DNA from 4 places in the Faecalimonas nexilis genome. Region 4 is predicted to be linked to each of the others. Evidence: predicted binding sites of a transcription regulator. Region 4 holds the regulator's gene; each other region holds the start of a gene.

Region 1 (3,211 bases), 1.1 Mb from region 4:
GGAATGTATATACTCTCTTACGGATATCCATGAAACGCATTGCCATATCCATGAAGTCTGCTTCTGGATGTTCGTACATTACCCACATGATCTTTCCGGCATCCATTGCTGAACCACCACCAAGAGCGATGATTACGTCTGGACCGAATGCTCTCATTGCCTCAGCACCTGCTTTTGCACATTCAAGTGTTGGGTCTGGAGCTACTTCGTAGAAGCATGTGTGCTGGATTCCCATCTCATCTAATTTTTCTTCGATACCTTTTACGTATCCATTGTGATATAAGAAGCTGTCAGTTACGATAAATGCTTTCTTTTTACCCATTACTGTTCCTAATTCATCAAGTGCAACAGGCATACATCCTTTTTTGAAGTAAACTTTTTCAGGTGCTCTAAACCAAAGCATATTCTCTCTCCTCTCAGCAACTGTTTTGATATTGATTAAGTGTTTTACACCAACGTTTTCAGATACAGAGTTTCCACCCCATGATCCACATCCCAATGTAAGAGATGGTGCTAATTTGAAGTTGTAAAGATCACCGATTCCACCGTGAGAAGAAGGTGTGTTTACTAAGATACGGCATGTTTTCATTGCTGCTGCATGTTTTGCAAGCTTCTCTGTCTCTGCCGGATGAACATAGATAGAAGATGTATGTCCGTATCCACCGTCAGCTACAAGCTGCTCTGCTTTTGCAATTGCTTCATCAAATGTTTTTGCTTTGTACATAGCAAGTACCGGAGATAATTTTTCATGAGCAAATTCTTCAGAAATATCAACAGATTCCACTTCCCCGATTAGAATCTTTGTCTCTTCCGGTACTTTTACTCCTGCCAGTGCTGCGATTGTATGTGCTGACTGACCTACGATTTTAGCGTTTAATGCACCGTTGATGATGATTGTCTTACGAACTTTTTCAATCTCATCTTTTTTCAGGAAATAACATCCTCTGAGTGCAAATTCATCTTTTACTTCTTTATAAACTTTTTCCAAAACAGTTACAGACTGTTCTGAAGCACAAATCATACCATTGTCAAATGTTTTTGAGTGGATGATTGAGTTAACTGCCATTTTAACATCAGCTGTGTCATCGATGATAACCGGTGTGTTACCTGCACCAACACCAAGCGCCGGTTTTCCTGAAGAGTAAGCTGCTTTAACCATTCCAGGACCACCTGTTGCAAGAATGATGTCTGCGCTCTTCATTACTTCGTTTGTAAGCTCTAATGAAGGTACGTCGATCCATCCGATGATTCCTTCTGGTGCTCCAGCTTTTACAGCTGCTTCCAATACAACTTTTGCTGCTGCAATTGTCGCATTTTTTGCACGTGGATGTGGGCTGATGATGATTGCATTTCTTGTCTTTAATGCGATCAATGTCTTAAAGATTGCTGTCGAAGTTGGGTTTGTTGTAGGAATAACCGCTGCGATCAAACCGATTGGCTCTGCAATCTTCTTAATTCCATAAGCTTTATCTTCTTCAATAACTCCACATGTTTTTGTATCTTTATATGCATTGTAAATATATTCTGCTGCGTAATGATTCTTGATTACTTTATCTTCAACGATACCCATACCAGTCTCTTCTACTGCCATCTTTGCCAATGGGATACGCTGTGTATTTGCTGCTACTGCTGCTTCAAAAAAGATCTTATCTACTTGTTCCTGTGTAAATGTAGCAAATACTTTCTGTGCTTCTCTCATTGCTTCCATTTTTGCTACAAGAGCTTCTACGTTATCAATAATTCCTGGTACGTTCGTTTCCTTCTTTGACATATCAATATCCTCCGTAAGTGTTGTATTTCTTTACTACGAGGCTTAGTATACTACCTCGTTAAATATTTGTCAATATATTGTCTCCTTTTTTCTCATTTACGACTTTTTACACAATGAATTTTCCATTTTTTTTATTTCATTATGCAATTTATACAGTACAGAAATAAGTTTTTTCTGGTTTTTGACTTGCAAATACTTGTTTTTCAACCTTTTCTCACATTATAACTATTTACGACTCTCTTTGTGAATATCTGTTTACGTTCTTCCCAAAGCACATTATCGTTAATATAATAACAATCATTTCTGTTTTTACAGTTTCAACTTCGCGAATGCATCTGCAAATGCAGTATTCACCGGCTCTTCTTTTTGCTGTTTCAAATACCTCTGTACATCCTTTTTGCTCACGCCTGCACCTTCTTTTTCCCGTCTCGCCTTAAATGCTGACATCTTTTCTTTATGACCGCAAGTATTACATACAAATTGTTCTTCATCCCCTTTTTTGATGATCTCCATCTTCTTATGACATTGCGGGCATCTTGCATTGGAAATCCTTGCAACCACCTCTTTATGTCCGCACTCTCTGTCCTGACATACAAGCATCCTTGCATTCTTCCCGTTTACCGCGAGCATCGGTTTCCCACAATCCGGACACTTTTTATTTGTCATGTTATCATGTCGGAATGTTCCGGTTCCACCTTTGATCTCGTCGATGATCTCCACCGTATATCCTTTGATCTCCTGAAGGAAGGTTTCTTTTCTTAGTTTCCCTTTTGCAATATTGGAAAGCTTCATTTCCCAGTCTGCTGTTAATTCCGGTTTCCGCAAATCTTCCGGCACAAGTTCCAAAAGCTGTTTCCCCTTCGACGTAATGTAAATCTCTTTTCCACGCAATTCCATCAGATAAGAATGGAATAGCTTGTCGATAATGTCCGCTCTTGTAGCAACTGTTCCAAGCCCTCCGGTCTGGCCTAATGTTTTAACCGCCTGTTTATCGCGGGATTCCATATACTTCACCGGATTTTCCATGGCAGACAATAATGTTGCCTCATTAAATCTTGCCGGCGGCTTTGTCTTTCCACTGGCCATCTGCACCTGTTGTACGGGAAGTGCTGCCCCTTTGTTCACTTCCGGAAGTGACTGTTCTGACAACTGTTCTTCCACATCTGTCTCATCTCCGTCTCCCAGTTCATAGACTTCTTTCCAGCCCGCATGTTTTACGATTTTTCCTCTCGCAGCAAATCGTTCTCCTGCCGCTTTCCCAAGCAATGTCGTCTGCTCATACTCAAACGGCGGATAGAGAACACTCAAAAATCTGCGGACAACGAGATCATAAATTTTTCGCTCCTCGTTTGTCATATGCTCCAACTGCACAAACTGCTCGGTCGGGATGATCGCATGGTGATCGCTTACTTTCTTGTCATCCACAAATGATTTGTTGAC
Region 2 (3,211 bases), 610 kb from region 4:
CATCATAAATCGTAAAGCTAGTATCGTATCCAAGTAAGTCAATATGTCTTCTCAATATCCGCACGCAGGTCGAATGAAACGTGCTCACCCAGATGCTCTCCGAGCCAAATCCGACAATCTGATCAACACGCTCACGCATCTCACCTGCCGCTTTGTTCGTAAATGTAATCGCCAAAATATTCCATGGATTGACTCCCTTTTCATCAATCAAATATGCGATGCGGTGTGTCAGCACTCTTGTCTTTCCTGAACCTGCTCCCGCGAGGATGAGAAGCGGCCCCTCTGTATGATAGACCGCTTCACGCTGTTCTTTATTCAATGTATCGTAAATGCTCATAAACTCTCCTTCTTTATGTTCTGAATTGCCATTCTTTTTTCCACTTCTCTTAAAAATTGATCTCTTTTTATCGGCGAAATCAACATGATTTCATGCCGTCCGTTTACCGTGTAATCAATCTGAATCCTGCGAAGTGACAACGCTGCCGAAGACAATGGATTCCACGTCTTCTTTATATTGGTAATGCTCTCATATGGAATCCGTTCCGTTCCAAAAATATAGCACTGCACAAGTATGTAATCATTATAGAGGGTATACCGCATAAAAACAAGAGGAATAAATATAAGCAATATCAATGGCAAAACAATTGATGCAAATGCAATTCCCACCGTCACATATTGAATCTTTTGAAATATTTTCATTTTTTCGCTCATACGTTCTTCCCTCCTGCCAAAAATGGAATGTACTCTCGCACATTCCATTTTAAACATTATTCAAATTACATTATGAAAGATGCTAACTGGAATAACCAGTTTGCTGCGATACCTGCCACAATACCACCGATTGTATGGCTGATGATTGCTTTTCCTGTAAGTTTGCTGCACTTCAAACTTGACATCATCGCAACATGAGTACTTAAGTATCCGCTCCAGCACATACACATTGCTGTAAATACTGCAACGTCATTCGCATGTGCTACACCGTCTGCTACCATCTTAGGTATCAATCCAACAGCTGCTCCGGCCGCTCCTAATGCTGTGATTGGAACAGAGATTGCTGATGGTGAAGAGAATCCAAATAATGGAGATAAGATAAACTGCAATTTTTCTCCAATCCATGGCAACAATGCAACTCCCTCATAAGCAGCACCTGTGTAAACACCGTCTGCGGAAGGTCCATTTGTAAGCATCATTACAACCGTACAAATCGCAAGTACACCAGGAATAATTGCAAGACCTACATCCACACCATTCTTACCACCGTCCAACAATGCTTCCAATGCTCTCGCTCCAATTCCACCATCTCTTACTTCTCTCTGCTCAAAGACATCTTTTTCACTTCCTTCTTCAAGCGGAATACAATATTCTGTCGTACCATATTCTTTCTTCGTAAACAAAATCATCATTCTTACGCTGACAACACTACCGATAATTGCACCGATATTACCGATCAGAGCTGCAAATCCAAGATTCTCACCTGTTGGAGATGTAATACCGATCATTGATGTTGTAACAATAAGACCCATACCGAATGCTGTACCTAAATTTGTCAGTGCCGGTAATTGATATTTTTTGAAATATTTTTTAAAGTTTGTGTCCTCTGCAAGTCCTAAAATTGCCGGGTTATCTGACAAGTACGTAGTCAAGACTCCCATTGAAGCTGCTCCAGGTAAATCATACACTGGTTTCATTAGGGGAGAAATTATTTTATTGATTAATGCAATCAAACCAAATTCTGAAAATAACCCAGATACGGCTCCTGCTATAACCGCAATCGCCATGATATAAAATACTGTTTCAAGAAGTAACTGATAGGCTGTGTTCATCATCGTCTGCATCATGTTTACACCGCCCATTTTCGCCCCTATCAATCCAAAGAATGCAATAATCACTGCAAGAAAGATAAAGACTTCAAGGCTTACTGCCTTTTTCGTTTTTGTCGCTTTACTCATATTTTATCCTCTCTTATTATATTATTTTTTCTATAGTTTTCTCCCTTACTATAGATGTAACCCTATAATAACATAGAGGTTATCTATAGTCAACAGGAACAATACGTTTTGTCAAAAAAATATCAATCCTTCCTTTTTTCTCCTTTTTTGCCAAAAGTTTTTTCAAAATACTTGTCATATAGTTTCTATTACTATATAATGCAATTATCGAGGTGATAAAATGACAATTGATACGAATGATTTATTAAACAGTATTTTGGAAAGTATTTCCAGAATTGATTATGTAAAATCTATTGATATTCCTAATATCGATTTATATATGGATCAGGTTACCACTTTTATGGATAAGCAGATGGCTTCTTCCAAGCGCTATGAGGATGACAAGGTTCTTACTAAGACAATGATCAACAATTATGCCAAGAACAATCTGCTTCCTTCTCCGGAAAAGAAAAAGTATACAAAAGAACATCTTCTCGTTCTTACTTTTATCTATTATTTTAAAAGTTTCTTATCTATCAAAGATATCGAGATGCTTTTGAGACCGGTTACCGATCGGTACTTCCATACCGACAGCAAGCTGAACCTGACGCATATTTACGATGAGGTCTGTTCATTTGAAAAAGATCGCATTGATACTTTAAAAGAAGAGCTCAAGGCAATGTATGCTTCCTCTTCTGAGACATTTTCAGAAGAGAACGAACAGGATCGTGAATTTTTACAATTGTTTTCTTTCATTTGCACACTCAGTTTCGATGTGTATGTCAAGAAACAAATTATTGAAAAACTCATTGATTCTCTTCCTGAAAAATTTCCTAACTATTATGAGAAAAAAAAGTAGAAGCTTCACACTTCTACTTTTTTTACTGCATAATTCTTTGATATCCAAGCATCAGATCTACTACTTTCCCATAGCTTTTTACGCCGTCAATTTGTCTGTTTGCCTTTAAGTAAATGTCATTTACTCTGTCAGCCACTTCTGCTGTTATGCCATCGTACTTATCCCAAAATGAATTATTCGCCTGTAAATCTTTCAGCGCATTTATATTCAGGCGTTCACACAGTTCCTCATATTTTTCTGTATTTTCCCCGTAAAGGGCGTTTATCACATACAGCCATCCTGACAAAAATCCACTATATCTGAACTCTTCTGACTCCGATTTGATACAACTTAAATATGCAATAAAGTTCGCCTCATCCTCTGACATAAACCCTCTCAGATGAGACAATTCATGACACATCGTAAACGGGATATTATAGTCTGT
Region 3 (3,211 bases), 460 kb from region 4:
AAATTGCCAGCACACCGAGCACTGCGATTATAATACCTGCTACAAGTGGAAGTGTCAGGTATGACATAGATGTTCCTGCCACAAGTCCTAAGAAGAATGGCATTAAAAGCTGTGCTACGGAAATAAATAACTTAATTCCCATTGTCGCAATACCTGTATACTTGTACATAATCTCTGCAACTGCCGGATATGTAGCTGTATCTAAGAAGGAGTTTGCGATACCTCCGAGAACTGCTGCAACATATGCAACCTGTACGTTTGGTGAAAAAGCAATCCCTACGAAGAAAATAACATAAGATGCCACACCAATCAATACCGAAATTCTTCTTCCAAGCTTATCCGATAACGGTCCTGCAAACGGAAGTGAGATCAAACGTCCCAATCCCAATGCGGCTGCGATTGCAGTTACTTTCATCGCATCGTTCATTCCCCACTGATCTGCCAGCATCTCTTTTACAACCTGCTGGCTCAATATAGAACATCCAATACCATGGATAAAATAGTTTAAGTACAAAATCAATGCACTTGGTAAATATTTCTTATTCATCGTCTTTTCCTCTGCACTCCTTTTTTCTTTTAGTCGTATTTGATATCTAAGATTTCTTTCATATATTCGATCGGCATTGGTTCTCCTGTCCACAATTCAAATGCGGCTGAACCCTGGAATAACATCATTCCAAGACCGTTCATTGTCTTACATCCGACTTCTTTTGCCATCTTCAACAGCGCTGTTTCTCTTGGAGCATATACAACATCTGTTACGATCAGGTCTGGTCTTAAGAACGATTTGTCCGGAATGTATGTCTGACCTTCTAATGGTTTCATACCCATGCCTGTTCCGTTTGCAAATAAATAGCTGTCTGCAATCTCTTCTTTTAATTTGTCAAGATCTGCAAGATCATATAATGTCGCTTTACAGTTTGTATTTTCATTGATTTTCTTTACTGTCTCTTCTGCATTTGCCCAGAATTTATCTTTGATGTTAAAAATAGACATCTCTGCCACACCGTCAAGCGCTGCCTGAATTTCAATTGCTGTTGCAGCTCCACCCGCTCCGACAATTGTCATTTTTTTGCCAATAACATCAATGTTGTTGTCTTTTAATGCTGCCATATAACCGATACCATCTGTAATGTGACCTGTCAGGTGTCCATTGTCATTTACGATTGTATTGACTGCACCACACATTTTCGCTGCCGGTGACAACTCGTCTAAGTATTTATGTACCACTGTTTTGTTTGGCATAGATACGTTAGAGCCTCTCATCTTTAATGCACGAAGTCCTTTGATCGCATCTTCTAATGTATCGTTGTCCACCTCAAATGCAAGGTATGCATAGTCATATCCTAATTTTGCAAATGCTTCATTCTGCATTGCCGGTGAACTTGAATGTCTGATTGGGTAAGCCATTAAACCGATTAATTCTGTGTGACCTGTAATTCTTTCTGCCATGATTTTTCTCTCCTTTTAATTTGAATTGTTTTTTCTTTTGCCCATTTGTTAAATTTTAAACAACCTCTTTACTGTGATTATATACGATTTCAATCAATACTTCCAATACATCTTTTGTTATTTTTTGATAGTTTTTTTCTATCAATTGTGATATACTGTAAGGTAGAGAAAGGAGTACATGCTATGACATTAAATCAATTAACATATTTTCAAAAAATTGCCCAGCTGGAACATTTCCGCTTAGCCGCCAATGAACTGAATATTTCCCAGCCAAGTCTCAGTCGTTCTATGGATACGCTAGAAAATGAACTCGGTATTCCTCTTTTTGAAAAAAACGGACGAAACATCACACTCACTAAATACGGTAAGATGTTTTTAGAACACGTTGACCGCATTTTAGAAGAGGTTCGCACTGCGGAACAGAAAATGTACCATCTGACACAAGAAGGGGGACACATCGACATCGCCTATGTATCCCCTCTCGCTAACCACTATATTCCGCACACGGTGCGTACTTTTTTGAATCTTCCGGAAAATAAACAAGTGACGTTCAGTTTCAGTCAGGCACATACAATTGACCTGATCCGCGGGCTGAAAAACGACATGTATGACGTTGTTTTTGGCGCATATGTGGAAGATCAGCCTTCCGTACAGTTTACTCCAATCCTGCATCAGGAGATGTTACTCATCACCTCGTTAAACCATCCGCTCGCAAATGAAAAAGAAGTACCTTTTCAAGTACTGCAGGATTATCCGGTGATCGGATATGACCGTGATTCAGGTCTTGGACTTTACACTCACAAATTATATCGTAAGCACCAGATCCAGCCGGATATTGTCATCGACTGTCCAGACGAATATTCTATCGCAGCACTTGTGGCAGAAGACTTTGGAATCGCACTCGTTGCCGATGTTGACACGATACGCGATGCAAAGATTGCCAAAATTCCGGTTGCCGGCGAAGAACTCATCCACACGGTCTACATGGCTCATATGAAAGACAAATATATGATTCCCGCCACAAACCGGTTTGTCAAATTTATCAAAAAAGATTCCGGTCTGACCTAATATTCTTTAACTTGCGCTCCTTCCTTTAATCACTGTCCTTTGGTATAATTGCTTCGCCATTTTCATCCAACAGGTAAATTGCAAAAACGGTTTTAATCCGAGCCGGATAAGTCTCCAAAATTTCTCCATTATATACGATACATACCTCTGTTCCCTCTTCAAGTTCCGGTACTTCAATCTTTGATACAACATCCGTTGTAACCGTAATTTCACCTGTTGATATCTCTTCATTTTCAAAAGGTTCGACTGAAATCGTATTTTCACCTATTTCCAAAACAGTTGCGTTAAATGTCGGATTCCCTTTCGGCGTTTCCGTATCTTTACATCCTGTTAATGAAAACGCAGCAAAAATACAGGCACCTAATACAACAGATCTTTTTCTCATTTGATACACCTCCAACCCTTCATTTTCATTATGCTACCGAAAACAACTAATAATAATCCAACAATACAACTTCCGATTCCTAACACTTCTCATGACTCTTTTTCCTCCCATCTTTCCTTCTCATCTTTACAATCGCAATCTCGCTTAACCTCATCCAAAGATGTGATTGCAAATAAAAATGCGACCACAAGTATAGATAATAACGAGGCAGACACACTTTTCATAAAATGATCAACAACTACCATTGCAATCGTAGTTGCTGTAGTGTCTAAAAAAACAAACAAAACTTTCGCACTCATAAAAGAA
Region 4 (3,211 bases):
AGGAACACCCCAAGACATGCAGATGTATACGGTTCACACTGTTGTGCCAAAATCCCCACAATAACTCCCGCAAGCACATCTCCGGAGCCTGCCTTTGCCATCGCCGCATTCCCGGACAAATTCAAATATGTATTTTGATGCTCTTTCGCAACAAGCGTTCTCGCATCTTTTAGCACGCAGACAACCTTATATCGTTCCACAAACGCATGCAGCTTTTCCATTCGCTGTTCTATCAGTTCTTTTACACTGCACTGCAGCATTCTGGACATCTCTTTCATATGTGGTGTCAAAACAATCAGAGCATTCGTTTCTTCAATCCATTCCATATGTTTTGACAGGATATTGATACCATCTGCATCCACCACACAAGGAACCAGCGCACGTTTCAACGTATATTGCATCACTCGTTCTGCTGTGTCACTTTTCCCAAGTCCGCATCCAATTCCAATCAAATCTGCCCATTGAATCAATTTTTCTAATTGCTCAGAATCAAACGTGTCATATGTTGTAATAATCACTTCCGGTAAAAGCTGTTGTAATATCACACGGTTTTCTTCGTGTGTATAAATCTGCACAAGTCCTGCCCCCACTGCATAAGCGGCTTTTGCACTTAAATAAGCAGCTCCTGACATCCCTTTGCTGCCTGCAATCATCAACACTTTTCCATAGCTTCCCTTATGTGAATTTTTCTTCCTTTTTGGAAATCCCAGAAATAGGTCTTGTTTTTCATAGCCAAATGTAACTGTTCCTTCTGAGAATGTTTCCGAGGAAATGCCGATGTCACCTGTGAGAATCTTTCCTGCACACACATTTCCCTCCTGTAAAAACAGACCTCTCTTTGGAAAGGCAATTGCAACTGTCAGATCTGCACAAAAAGCAATCCCCATCCGGGCTCCGGTCGTATCATGAATTCCCGATGGCAGATCAACCGCCACCTTCTTGCCGGCCATCTGATTGACAGAACAAAGAACCTCCCTGTAATGGCCTGTAACTTCACGTTTCAATCCGGTTCCAAAGAGTGCATCTATAATTACACTATATTCCTCTGTACCCAGATTGGTTATCACCGGAATTTCATAATGTGCTGCAATTTTTGCCTGCTGTGCATTTTCCTCGCTTCGTTTTTGAGAATTCCCGGCAAAAAAAATAGTCACATCATGCCCCTTTAAGTGTAACAGGCGGGCAATTGCATATCCATCTCCACCATTGTTGCCGCTCCCACAGATTACAAGCACCTTGCGAAAATCCAGTTGTTCTTCTTCCATGCATCTTACCACTTCCAGTGCCGCACGTTCCATCAAAACCATAGACGGAACTCCGATTTCTTCAATTGTATACAGATCCGCTCTTCGCATCTGTTCGCCGGTTGGCAAATATATCATTTTTGTTCACCTTCTATTCTTGAAAAAAACGTGTAAAGGAAACCTGCCTGCTGCATGCCTCCACTACACGTCTCTTTTATCTTATTTCCCGCAAAAGCAGGAAATTATTCTTCCGTCGTATGCTCCACATGATAACGATTGACATTATAAGAAAGTCTCATCAAACTTTCTGAAAGATGTACATTCTCAACAATCACATCCTCCGGAAGTTCTAAATCTGTATGCGCAAAGTTCCAAATAGCTTTGATACCGCTTTCCACAAGCATGTCTGCAACTTCAATTGCTTTTGTCTTTGGAATAGTGAGCACTGCAATCTCGATATTATTTTCTTTGATAAAGTCGCTTAACTCATCCATCATCCGGATCTCAATACCTCGAATTGTAACGCCCTCAAGTCTTGGGTTCACATCAAAAATTCCTTTTAAGACAAATCCGCTTCGCTCAAAAGCAGCATAATTGGCAAGTGCCTGTCCTAAATTACCTGCTCCGAGTATAATCATATTATGATTGACATCCAGACCTAAAATCTTTCCAATCTCTGTATATAAATACTTTACATTATATCCATAACCTTGTTGTCCAAAGCCACCAAAATTATTCAAATCCTGTCTGATCTGGGAAGCTGTTACATTCATCCTTTTACTTAATTCATTAGAAGAAATACGCTCCACACTATTTTCCAATAACTCACCTAAGTAACGATAATAGCGGGGTAATCTTCTGATAACTGCCTGGGAGATTTGTCTTTCTTCCATTTTTTCTTCACCTTCCTCTGTTTTCCTGTCCATTCTAAGAATCATTATATAGAATCACCGCATCAAAGTCAAACTTTTAGTTGTATTTTCTTACATTTTAGTTATAATAAAATTATTGTACCAAAAAGGGAGGGGTTATATATATGATTCTCGCATGTCATAATATTTCAAAAGCATTTGGAGAACAAGTGATTGTCAAATCTGGTTCTTTTCATATAGAAGATCGCGAAAAAACGGCACTGATCGGACCAAATGGTGCCGGAAAGTCTACTATTTTAAAAATGATCATGAAAGAACTCGATACAGACAGTGGCGATATTATCCTGACAAAAGGAAAGACAATCGGTTATCTGTCACAGCATCAGGAGCTTTCAAGCGGAAACACAATTCTGGAAGAGTTAAAGACTGCCAAAGCAGATATCATTGAGATGGAAAAACAGATTCGCACGATTGAGATGGAATTGAAACATCTTCACGGCGAAGATTTAGAAAACCGGCTTCAGACATACCACCGACTGACAGAGCGTTTTGAACACGCCAACGGATACGCCTATCAGAGTGAATTGGTCGGTGTCTTAAAAGGACTTGGCTTTCGTGAAGATGAATTTTTAAAAGAGGTGGACACGCTCTCAGGAGGGCAAAAGACCCGTGTGTCTCTCGGAAAGCTGCTTCTTACCAAACCAGATATTTTATTGCTCGATGAGCCGACAAACCATTTGGATATGAACTCCATCTCATGGCTCGAGACCTATTTGCTCAACTATGACGGTGCTGTCTTAATCGTATCCCATGACCGTTATTTTCTGAACCGTGTTGTCACAAAAGTGGTAGAGATTGAATATGGCAGCATTATGACTTACATGGGGAACTATTCAGACTATGCACAAAAGAAAAAGATGATTCGTGAAGCAAAATTAAAAGAATACTTAAATCAACAGCAGGAAATCAAGCATCAGGAAGCAGTAATCGAAAAACTTCGCTCTTTCAATCGAGAAAAATCAATCCGTCGTGCAGAAAGTCGTGAAAAGATGCTTGAAAAAATGGACGTCATTGAAAAGCCGATGGGGGATCCGC

The links. The regulator Rex, encoded in region 4, represses fermentation and respiration genes when NADH is low (regulators of the CRP and FNR family bind a similar motif). The targets are predictions, from matches to a motif close to ATTGTTAANTANTTAACAAT.
Region 1: adhE (bifunctional acetaldehyde-CoA/alcohol dehydrogenase) is a predicted target of Rex. The motif match lies at 1,826-1,845, and genes of this name have one in related genera.
Region 2: AC6I5B_RS12600 (CD0519/CD1768 family membrane protein) is a predicted target of Rex. The motif match lies at 2,057-2,076, and genes of this name have one in related genera.
Region 3: AC6I5B_RS11875 (shikimate dehydrogenase) is a predicted target of Rex. The motif match lies at 1,497-1,516, and genes of this name have one in related genera.

What each region holds. Positions count from the first base shown of each region.
Region 1 covers NZ_AP029189.1:2,937,142-2,940,352, forward strand. The annotation lists gene adhE (bifunctional acetaldehyde-CoA/alcohol dehydrogenase) at 1-1,771, opposite strand, end outside; gene AC6I5B_RS14745 (DNA topoisomerase III) at 2,081-3,211, opposite strand, start outside.
Region 2 covers NZ_AP029189.1:2,483,537-2,486,747, forward strand. The annotation lists gene pcrA (DNA helicase PcrA) at 1-337, opposite strand, end outside; gene AC6I5B_RS12595 (PH domain-containing protein) at 334-711, opposite strand; gene AC6I5B_RS12600 (CD0519/CD1768 family membrane protein) at 777-1,949, opposite strand; gene AC6I5B_RS12605 (DUF1836 domain-containing protein) at 2,170-2,787, shown strand; gene AC6I5B_RS12610 (DUF3810 domain-containing protein) at 2,810-3,211, opposite strand, start outside.
Region 3 covers NZ_AP029189.1:2,324,451-2,327,661, forward strand. The annotation lists gene AC6I5B_RS11870 (MFS transporter) at 1-547, opposite strand, end outside; gene AC6I5B_RS11875 (shikimate dehydrogenase) at 577-1,452, opposite strand; gene AC6I5B_RS11880 (LysR family transcriptional regulator) at 1,636-2,520, shown strand; gene AC6I5B_RS11885 (hypothetical protein) at 2,546-2,905, opposite strand; gene AC6I5B_RS11890 (regulatory YrvL family protein) at 2,995-3,211, opposite strand, start outside.
Region 4 covers NZ_AP029189.1:1,868,830-1,872,040, forward strand. The annotation lists gene AC6I5B_RS09440 (NAD(P)H-hydrate dehydratase) at 1-1,382, opposite strand, end outside; gene AC6I5B_RS09445 (redox-sensing transcriptional repressor Rex) at 1,487-2,137, opposite strand; gene AC6I5B_RS09450 (ABC-F family ATP-binding cassette domain-containing protein) at 2,281-3,211, shown strand, end outside.